DNA from 2 places in the Clostridium neuense genome. Region 2 is predicted to be linked to the other one. Evidence: riboswitches for the same ligand, from Rfam matches in the RefSeq annotation. Region 2 holds a riboswitch; the other holds the start of a gene.
What was found. Region 2 has a riboswitch for cyclic di-GMP ahead of ACJDT4_RS05055 (methyl-accepting chemotaxis protein). Riboswitches for the same ligand answer to the same signal wherever they lie in the genome.
Positions count from the first base shown of each region.

Region 1: it holds a riboswitch for cyclic di-GMP, as region 2 does, so the genes downstream of both, ACJDT4_RS07050 (methyl-accepting chemotaxis protein) here and ACJDT4_RS05055 (methyl-accepting chemotaxis protein) in region 2, are expected to answer to the same signal.

Region 1 is NZ_JBJIAA010000005.1:82,434-86,859, forward strand. It holds gene ACJDT4_RS07035 (GNAT family N-acetyltransferase) at 1-117, shown strand, start outside; gene ACJDT4_RS07040 (PadR family transcriptional regulator) at 289-516, opposite strand; gene ACJDT4_RS07045 (alpha/beta fold hydrolase) at 443-967, shown strand; gene ACJDT4_RS07050 (methyl-accepting chemotaxis protein) at 989-2,521, opposite strand; cyclic di-GMP riboswitch class I at 2,762-2,849, opposite strand; gene ACJDT4_RS07055 (RidA family protein) at 3,079-3,459, opposite strand; gene ilvA (threonine ammonia-lyase) at 3,491-4,426, opposite strand, start outside.
Region 2 is NZ_JBJIAA010000003.1:275,838-280,263, reverse strand. It holds gene ACJDT4_RS05060 (hypothetical protein) at 1-597, opposite strand, end outside; gene ACJDT4_RS05055 (methyl-accepting chemotaxis protein) at 891-3,098, opposite strand; cyclic di-GMP riboswitch class I at 3,297-3,381, opposite strand; gene ACJDT4_RS05050 (iron-containing alcohol dehydrogenase family protein) at 3,520-4,426, opposite strand, start outside.

The sequences.
Region 1 (4,426 bases), on a different contig from region 2:
GCCTTTACCCAGAATGAAAGAGCTTTGAGACTGTATGAAAAGAATGGATATGAAAAAGTGGGAAGCGTTCAGTTTAGAAAAGGTGAATTTTATTGCTATGAGAAGAATGTAGAGTAAATATTAATAGCTTAAAAAAGACTATTGCATTAGCAAAAATTTGAATAAGGCAGTAGCCTTTTTTATAAAAAGTTAATAAAAATGAAATGTACCATTATATAGCTACTCCTTTTCGTTTCCGTGAATATTTTTATAGATAGAATCAATGTAATTGTCTACTTCTTTCATTTTTCATACCCACTTAAAAAATATATCAATGATATTTTTAAAGAAAAACCACTCTTCTTTTTTAGTAACAAGATAATTTTTTTTATCTTCTGTAATTTTATAATATATACGTCTGCCACCGCCAGTTTCTGTATCATCCCAATAAGGAGATATCAGATTGTTTTTTTCTAATCTTTTTAAAACTACATATAAAGTTCCATCTTTAATAGGATCATTAGGCTTGTATTCCAAAATGCCATTTCATAGGTTTAATAGGTGGTTTGTAAATTCAAGGTTTAATGCTAAATCATATGAATGGATTGGAAAAAGCAAAGCTATGGTAAGATGGACAATAAGTTCTTCTTTGTTTGGAGATAAAAATAAAATTTCTGATGAGTTAGTTGATGATTTATATACGCTTGTTCATGAGCCTAATTGTAATAAAGCTTGGGAGTCCTTCCAATGTTATGAGCTTGGCAAAAAAGGAATGACTACAGATTTAGCGGTGCATTTAAGGGAACTATCAATGCCAGTTTTAATAGTCAATGGTGAAAAAGATTCTGGGGTTCCTGTAAAATATGCAATAGCGGCAAGTAAGGTTATTAAGAATAGTAGGCTTCATGTGATGAAAGGATGTAAACATTGGGCTCAAAAGGAGAGACCAGAAGAATTTGTTCAGGTGTTTAATGAGTTTCTGCAGTAGCAGAAATTCATTAAACTATAACTATTTTACAAGTTCATTCATGTTTTCAGCAATATTTTTTAGTTCATTAATATTAGCTTCTATTTCTTCGTTGGTAGCAGCACTTTGAGATATTGATTGCGATACCGTTGTGTATTTAGATATAGTATCCTCCGTTAAGCTGTTAACCTGTTTGTTAAATTCAACTACATTTTGAGTTTCTGTAAGTAGCGTTGTGGAAGCCGTGTTTATTTCTATTATATTGCTGCTAAATAATTTTAATTTATCAGTCATAATTTTTATATCATTTACTGTTTCGTTAATAATATTATTTCCTGTTTGAGATTTTTCGTTGTTCTCAGTCATTTGCTTTTCAACAAGATTTATATTAGCTTTTAATTCATCTAGCATTGAACTTACCTGGTTAAGAGACTGTCTTGTGTTTTCTGCTAGTTTGCGTATTTCATCAGCTACAACTGCAAATCCCTTACCATATTCACCTGCTCTTGCTGCCTCAATAGATGCATTTAATGCAAGAAGATTTGTTTGTTCTGCGATATCTCCGAGAAGATTTAATATAGTATCTACCTGCTTTGATTTTTCTTCTAAAGCTTTTGTAGTTTGGAAAGTATTTTTAATATTTTTATTTATATCAGTAATAATTGTTAAAGCATTATTTAGAGACTGCTGATTCTTGTCCGTAACTGTGATAAAATCTTTTATTTGTGATTCGCTAGCATTTGTTTTCTTAGAAACAGTTTCATTAGCATTTAGCAAAGTTTTTAATATCTCACTATTTTTGTTTGATTTATTTAACATTTCTTCACAGGAATTTGATATATTTTGGCTTGTTTCTGAAACTTCTAAAAGGGTACTTGTCTGCTCCTCAATAGCAGCACTTAAGTTTTCACTTGAAGCTAAAACAGTATTGGAAGTTTGTGATATATTTTTGAATAAATTCAATAGCTTTTGATTTTCTTCATTAATTTTTATTTCTTTTTCAGAAATTGAATCTAATAAATTTGAAGAAAAATATACAACAAGACTAGTTAAAATCAAGGCTATTATGATTGTTACAGAAGTTAACATTAATTCTGCTGGTAATAAAGTTTTGTAATTTAAAATGGATGGATTATATATGTATACAGATATTTGGCAAGCAATACTTACTGCTATTGCGGTAATAATTAATTTTAAATCAAAAAATAGAGATTCTAGGGTTATAAAAAAGAAAATTATAAGCCATGTAGAATTTAAATGCATTGTAAAGTTTAAATATAAATATTGAAAATAAGTTATAAATAAATAAACATATTTAGTTATGTTAAACCATTTAACATTGAAACCATTTTTTGAAACTGTATGCTTGTAGCATGACCATAGTATTACAACATAGGTGACTGTAAGTATCCCAAGGATAATTAATGAATTAGTGTGTATTTTATCATTAAAACCAAATAATTTTAAAGCAGAATAAAATGTAAATGCCACAATACAGCAAATTATAAATATTGCCAGTATTACTTTAAGCATTTTTTCGTAAAAATTTGTTTTGAAGGTTTTACCAGTATTCATTTTTATTTACTCCTCTTTTATCTTTAGTTATGTTTTAAAATATTTTACGTAATGTTGCTATATCATAACTTCCTATCTATAAGTTTATAATATATAGTTTAATATCTTTTAATTTTGCTTATGCAACCGGTGATAAATAGGTATATGTATTATAAATATATGGTTCAATATATAATTATAAAAAATAAAAGGTCTATTATATAATAATAGACGCACAAAAAGATATTATTTTTCCTTATCTTTAGCAACCTGGCAATCATAAGAATTGAATTCCCTTAGACCCATAGCTTTGTGACCTTATTTTTCAATAAGTGTACTATTATGATATATAAAAAATAATACACTGAATTGGATCGGATTTCAATTGTATAATTATTTTTTGTTGGAAAATTAAAAATGAAAGATTACATATAGATTATGAAAGAAGCTTTATCCAATTTAGAAAAAGGGAGATATGAAAACCCCGTAGTTGTAAACTGGAAAGATAAAATTAGATTTGATTACGGGGTGAATTGCTGCTGATTTTTAGTAACAATTTACTCCGTAAGTGGACTTAATTACTCTGCTAATGCTATTACTTCTATCTCAACTAAAGCATCTTTAGGAAGCTTTACTTCCACACATGATCTTGCAGGCATATCTTTTTTAAAGTATCTTGCGTAAACTTCGTTGACAGCAGCAAAATCGCTCATGTTTTTTACAAATACAGTTGTTTTAACTACTTTGTCAAGGGAAGTTCCTGCTGCCTCAAGAATAGCTTTTACATTTTCTAGAGATCTTTCAGTTGCTTTTTGTACATCTCCATTAACTAGTTCTCCAGTTGTTGGATCTAGTGGAATTTGACCTGATGCAAATACTAAATTTCCAGCTTTAACAGCTTGTGAATAAGGGCCTACTGCTCCTGGAGCGTTTTTTGTACTTATTATTTTCTTTTCCATAAAATAGTCCTCCTAATATTTTAATTTATGTCTATATTAATTTTACTACATATCCGTCCTTTTCTAAACAATTTAGTATACTTTCACCATGTGTTTTGGATTGAACTGTGATTTCAAAGGATACATCAGCATATTCAAGACCTTTTTCATTCCAGTTGCTGTCCTGTCTTACTGTAACGACGTTTCCTCCCATTTTTCCTATCTTTGATATTAAAGTGCCCAAGGCTCCTGTTTTGTCCTGAAGCTCTACTTCAAATCTTATTGTTCTTTTTTCTAAAACCAATTCTCTTTCGATTATCTTAGCTGTAGTTGCAATATCAGCATTTCCTCCACTAACTAAAAGAGCTACATTTTTACCTTCTATTCCTTTTATTTTTTTAGCTAATAAGGCTGCTAAAGGTGCGGCTCCTGAACCTTCAACTATGAGCTTGCTTATTTCCATCAGCTGAAACATAGCGTGAGCTATTTCGTCTTCGCTTACTGTAACTATTTCATCTACATATTTTTGGAGATACTCTAAGCACTTATCGCCGATTGTACTGACGGATATGCCATCAGCTAAAGATTTTGCACCTGGAACAGTGGTGACTTTTCCATTTTTAATTGAAGTCTTGGCAGATGGGATTATTTCTGGTTCAACGCCTATTATCCTTATTGAAGGCTTTAAGGCTTTTGCTGCTGTGGCAATGCCAGATATTAGCCCGCCCCCGCCAATTGGAATAACTATAACATCAGTATCGGGTAACTCTTCTAATATTTCAAGAGCTATAGTTCCCTGTCCTGCCATTACATCTACATCATTAAAAGGTTCTAAAAAGGTTGCACCTGTTTCCTTTTGTATTTCTACGGCTTTATCATGACATTCATCATATACTTGACCAGCTTGAATAACTTCTGCACCATAGCCCCTTGTTGCATCTACTTTAGCTTGAGGTGCAGTTAATGGCATAACTATGGTGGATTTAAC
Region 2 (4,426 bases):
TTCCTTATTATCAATAATACTTTCAATTAGAAAATTTTCAAAGATATCTTGTGCCTTTTCATTTGTATCTAAATAATCAATCATTTTCTCATAACTTTTATTAATTTCTTGGGATTTTTGTGTTTCTTTAATCATTTTTTTTATTAAATTTGATGCCATTTCTACATTGCTATCTTTAGGTGGAGTTGGATATTTATATGTAACCACTTCAAATTCATGATCAATATAATTTTTAATAAACCAGCATGCTATATTATAAGCATATCTATGCATATTTAAACTTGCTTCTAATTCCTTTTCTTTATCATTATATTCTCCTCTAGTCCCCATTCTTCTGACTTTATTAAATGTTCTATATATCTTGCCTTTAAGTATCCCTTCACTCTCTAACTTTCTTAATCTTCCAGCTTGAGTTGTCGTATTTAATAAAGAATACCCCTCTAGTTTACATACTTCTTTAGTTAAATTTTCAGTAAAACTTCTACCTTTAATAATTGCTTTATATGGGGATGTAAATACTATTTCATCTAATTCTCTTAAATAATTATTTAAATATCTATAGTTCTTATTTAAATAACTAAAAACATTACTTTCCAAATTGCACCTCTCCTTCACTATTTATTATCCTAATTTAATCGCCAAACATACATTCTTATTATACCACTAAAAAGCGATCAATGTTTAATTACCAAAATTAATTTTATTGTAAGCAATAGCTACAGTTGTAATGGAGCCTCCTAATTCACTGATGCTATAAACATCTTTCCACTTATATTGATACCATAAAAAATATATATAAAACTTACCATACTTATAACGTATGGTAAGTAAAATAACTCATTTCAATAAATTTACCTTTAGTTTCACTATAAAGCATATCTCATATTGCATTAGTATTTCCCAAATTCTCCATCACTTAAATCAATCTTAAACTTATGCTTATCGAATTCAGAGTTAATATCATCTACATCTTCATTTTGCTTAACAGACATATTTTCAAGCATTTTTAACACTTGAGGATTTATCTTATCAACTTCATATTTATCTAAATTGCCTTTTTTTAGCTTAAAACCATTAACCAAGCCTTTAAGAATCTCTGCCTGACTTGATAATTCTTCACTTGCAGCTGCACTCTCTTCAGCAGTCGCAGAATTAGTCTGCACAACTTGTGACACCTGCATAATGCCATCATTTATTTGAGAAATACCTGCCGCCTGTTCATTAGATGCTCTTGCTATTTCGCTTACAAGACTAGTAGCATCCGAAACAGCATCAACAATTTTATTTAAAGCCTCTGCAGTATCATCAGCTATTTGGGTGCCATTTTCTGCTTTTTTAATTGAACTTTCAATTAGTGCTGTAGTTTCTTTAGCCGCATTTGCACTTCTTGCTGCTAAATTTCTAACTTCTTCTGCTACTACGGCAAATCCTTTTCCTTGCTGACCTGCTCTAGCAGCTTCTACTGCTGCATTAAGTGCAAGAATATTTGTTTGAAATGCAATATCATCTATAACCTTTATAATTTTTGAAATATTACTCGAAGCTTCATTTATTTCATTTATCGATTTTAGCATCTCTTGCATATGAATATTACCATTAAGTGCATTGTCCTTAGCAGCTAACGCCATTTTATTAGCCTGCTCAGCATTTTCAGCATTTTGCTTTGTTTGTGCAGCTATTTCCTCTAAGGAGGCTGTTAATTCTTCTACGGAGCTTGCCTGCTCTGTAGAACCTTGCGATAAAGCTTGCGCTGAATCTGATACTTGCCTAGCTCCAGATGCAACTTGTTGTGAAGAAGTATTCATATCATTTAGAATCTTATTAAAAGAATTTATAATTTCATTCAATGAGTTTTTAATTTCAATAAAATCTCCTACATAATCCCTTGATATAGTTACATCAATATTTCCTTCTGCCATTTTTATAAGCACACTAGAAATTTCATCTATATATGAACCAATAGAATCCATGGTATTATTAAGTGCATTTTTAATAACAGCATGATCTCCTTTGTAGTTACCATTCATCCTTGCTTTAAAATTACCCTTTTCCATTTCTCCAAGTACATTTGAAGCTTCCTTTACAGGTGCAATCGCAGAATCAAGCATGTTATTTATCCCTAAAATTATCTCTTTATAACTACCTTCAAATTGATCATCATTACCTCTAACATCTAATTGTCCATTTATTGCACTACTTGCAAGCATTTTCGATTCATTAATTAAACTATGTATAGCCTGCATTGTTGCTATACAAGCAGGAACAAGCTTATCATTTTCAGATCTTTTACCTACACTTTTAAATTCTTCAAGCCTACTTGTGTCCCCTTTAGCAACTCTTACAAATCCATCCTGCACGCTTAATAATCTTGTTTTAACATCATTAATAGACTGTGCAAATTTTTTTATAGAGCCTTTATATTCACCTTCCATTTCCAAGGTAAAATCATTTACTGCCATTCTATCTAAAATGGTGATAGCTTCTTGTAATGGTGCCACCAAAGTATCTAAAAGATTATTTATACCTCTAACTATTGTTTTGTAATTTCCCTTAAAGTTATCTTCTTGTCCATGAATATGAATGTCTCCATTCATAGCAGAGTTAGTTATTACTTCTATTTCTTCACAAATATCCTTGATACTTTTTATCATCTTAATAAGATCAGGTATCATCTTATCCTTTTCCGATCTTTTTCCTATCTTTTCTAGCTTCTCCAAATCACTAATATCTCCATTAGAGATATTAGTACATATGCCTTGTATACTTAAAAATCTTAGTCTAACATCATTAACGTTTAAAGCTAACTCCCGCATTGTACCAGAATAATTTCCTTTGACCTCAACAGTATAATCATTGTTTGCCATTTTGTTAAGAACTTCATTTGCCTCTTCTATAGGTTTTGTAACTTCATTATTTATTAAAAAATATGAGATTATTACAAGAATAATAACAGTGAATATAACTAACAAAATTGAATTAACAGTTTTTTCTTTAAAAATTATATTAGAAAAGTACCCTAAAAAAGTTGAAATCAAAATCATAATTGTAAAGTATAATAACAATTTCAGACTGGTTTTAATATTTTTAAAAGATTCCATAACATATCAACCACCTTTATATTTATATTTAAAACAATTAATATTTCCCCCCTATAAACCCCCTTCTTTTTATATTATAAAAAAAGTAAGCAAAACAAGTTGCTTACTCTTACTAAATGCATAATTTCCCATCCCACAATACATAATGTTTACTATAAAAACATAATTTAATTATTGGACAGCAAATACTTATTAATTTATAGCAACCTGACAATCATAGCATTATTACCTTAGACTCATGGCTTTGCGTCTTCATTTTTCAATGAATTTGCTTTTTAACTAAAATATTCTATGTTTTCATTGTATTATATATATCATGGTTTGTCTACATATTTTAACAAGCTTTCGTATATTATTACATTATCTTTTCTAAGCAAATTTAAAATATATTTATTTAACACAAATAGTGTTATAAACATAATTATAAGTTACAATTTAACTTTTCTAATTCCATCATTGCCTCATATATCATTTCCCTTGTTATTTTATATGGAACATGCTTTATATCACCTGTTTCCATTGCCTTATCTAGTACTTTATCCATATCTTTTTCTTCAACCTCTATATCCTCAAGTTTAGTTGGAAGTCCTATACTCTTATTAAATTTATAAATTCTATCACGTTCTTGATACTGCTTGTCACATGTTAGCATAACTAAAACTCCATAAGACACTACCTCACCATGAAAATGATTTTTCTCTATATTTTCTAATGTTGTGCATCCATAGTATACGGAATGTGCAAGACAACTATTGTAATCATTTATTACAAAAACCGATACAAGTCCTGTAGTAATTATTATATTAAGAACAACCTGTTCTAATTCATATGATACTTTGTTACTCTTAACATCTTCATAAGCTTTTTTACCATATTTTAAAAGTGGTTCTACACAGTTTCGGCTTATATCAACTCCTAAGAGATTTGTATGATCTAATTCATCTCCTCTTGAGGAAAATGTACATTCATATTCTTTCGACAATGCATCTCCTATACCTGCCCAAATAAAATGATCCGGTGCTTCTGCTATTATTTTTGTATTAATAAAGCAATGTACTGCTGGTTTTTTAGTAAAATACAACTCCTTAAACACATGATTTGCATCGTATATTACCGTTGTTGCAGTTATAGCAGCACAATTTGAAGCTATTGTTGGAAATACAAATAATGCTTGCCCAGTTTGATCACACATTGTCTTACTTGTATCCACACTCCTTCCACCACCAACTGCAAATATCATATCTGCAGCTGCAACAACTGGATTTTTCTTTAGCATTTCAACATTTTCGTATGATGAGTCCCCACCAAACCATATGAAGTCCAATATT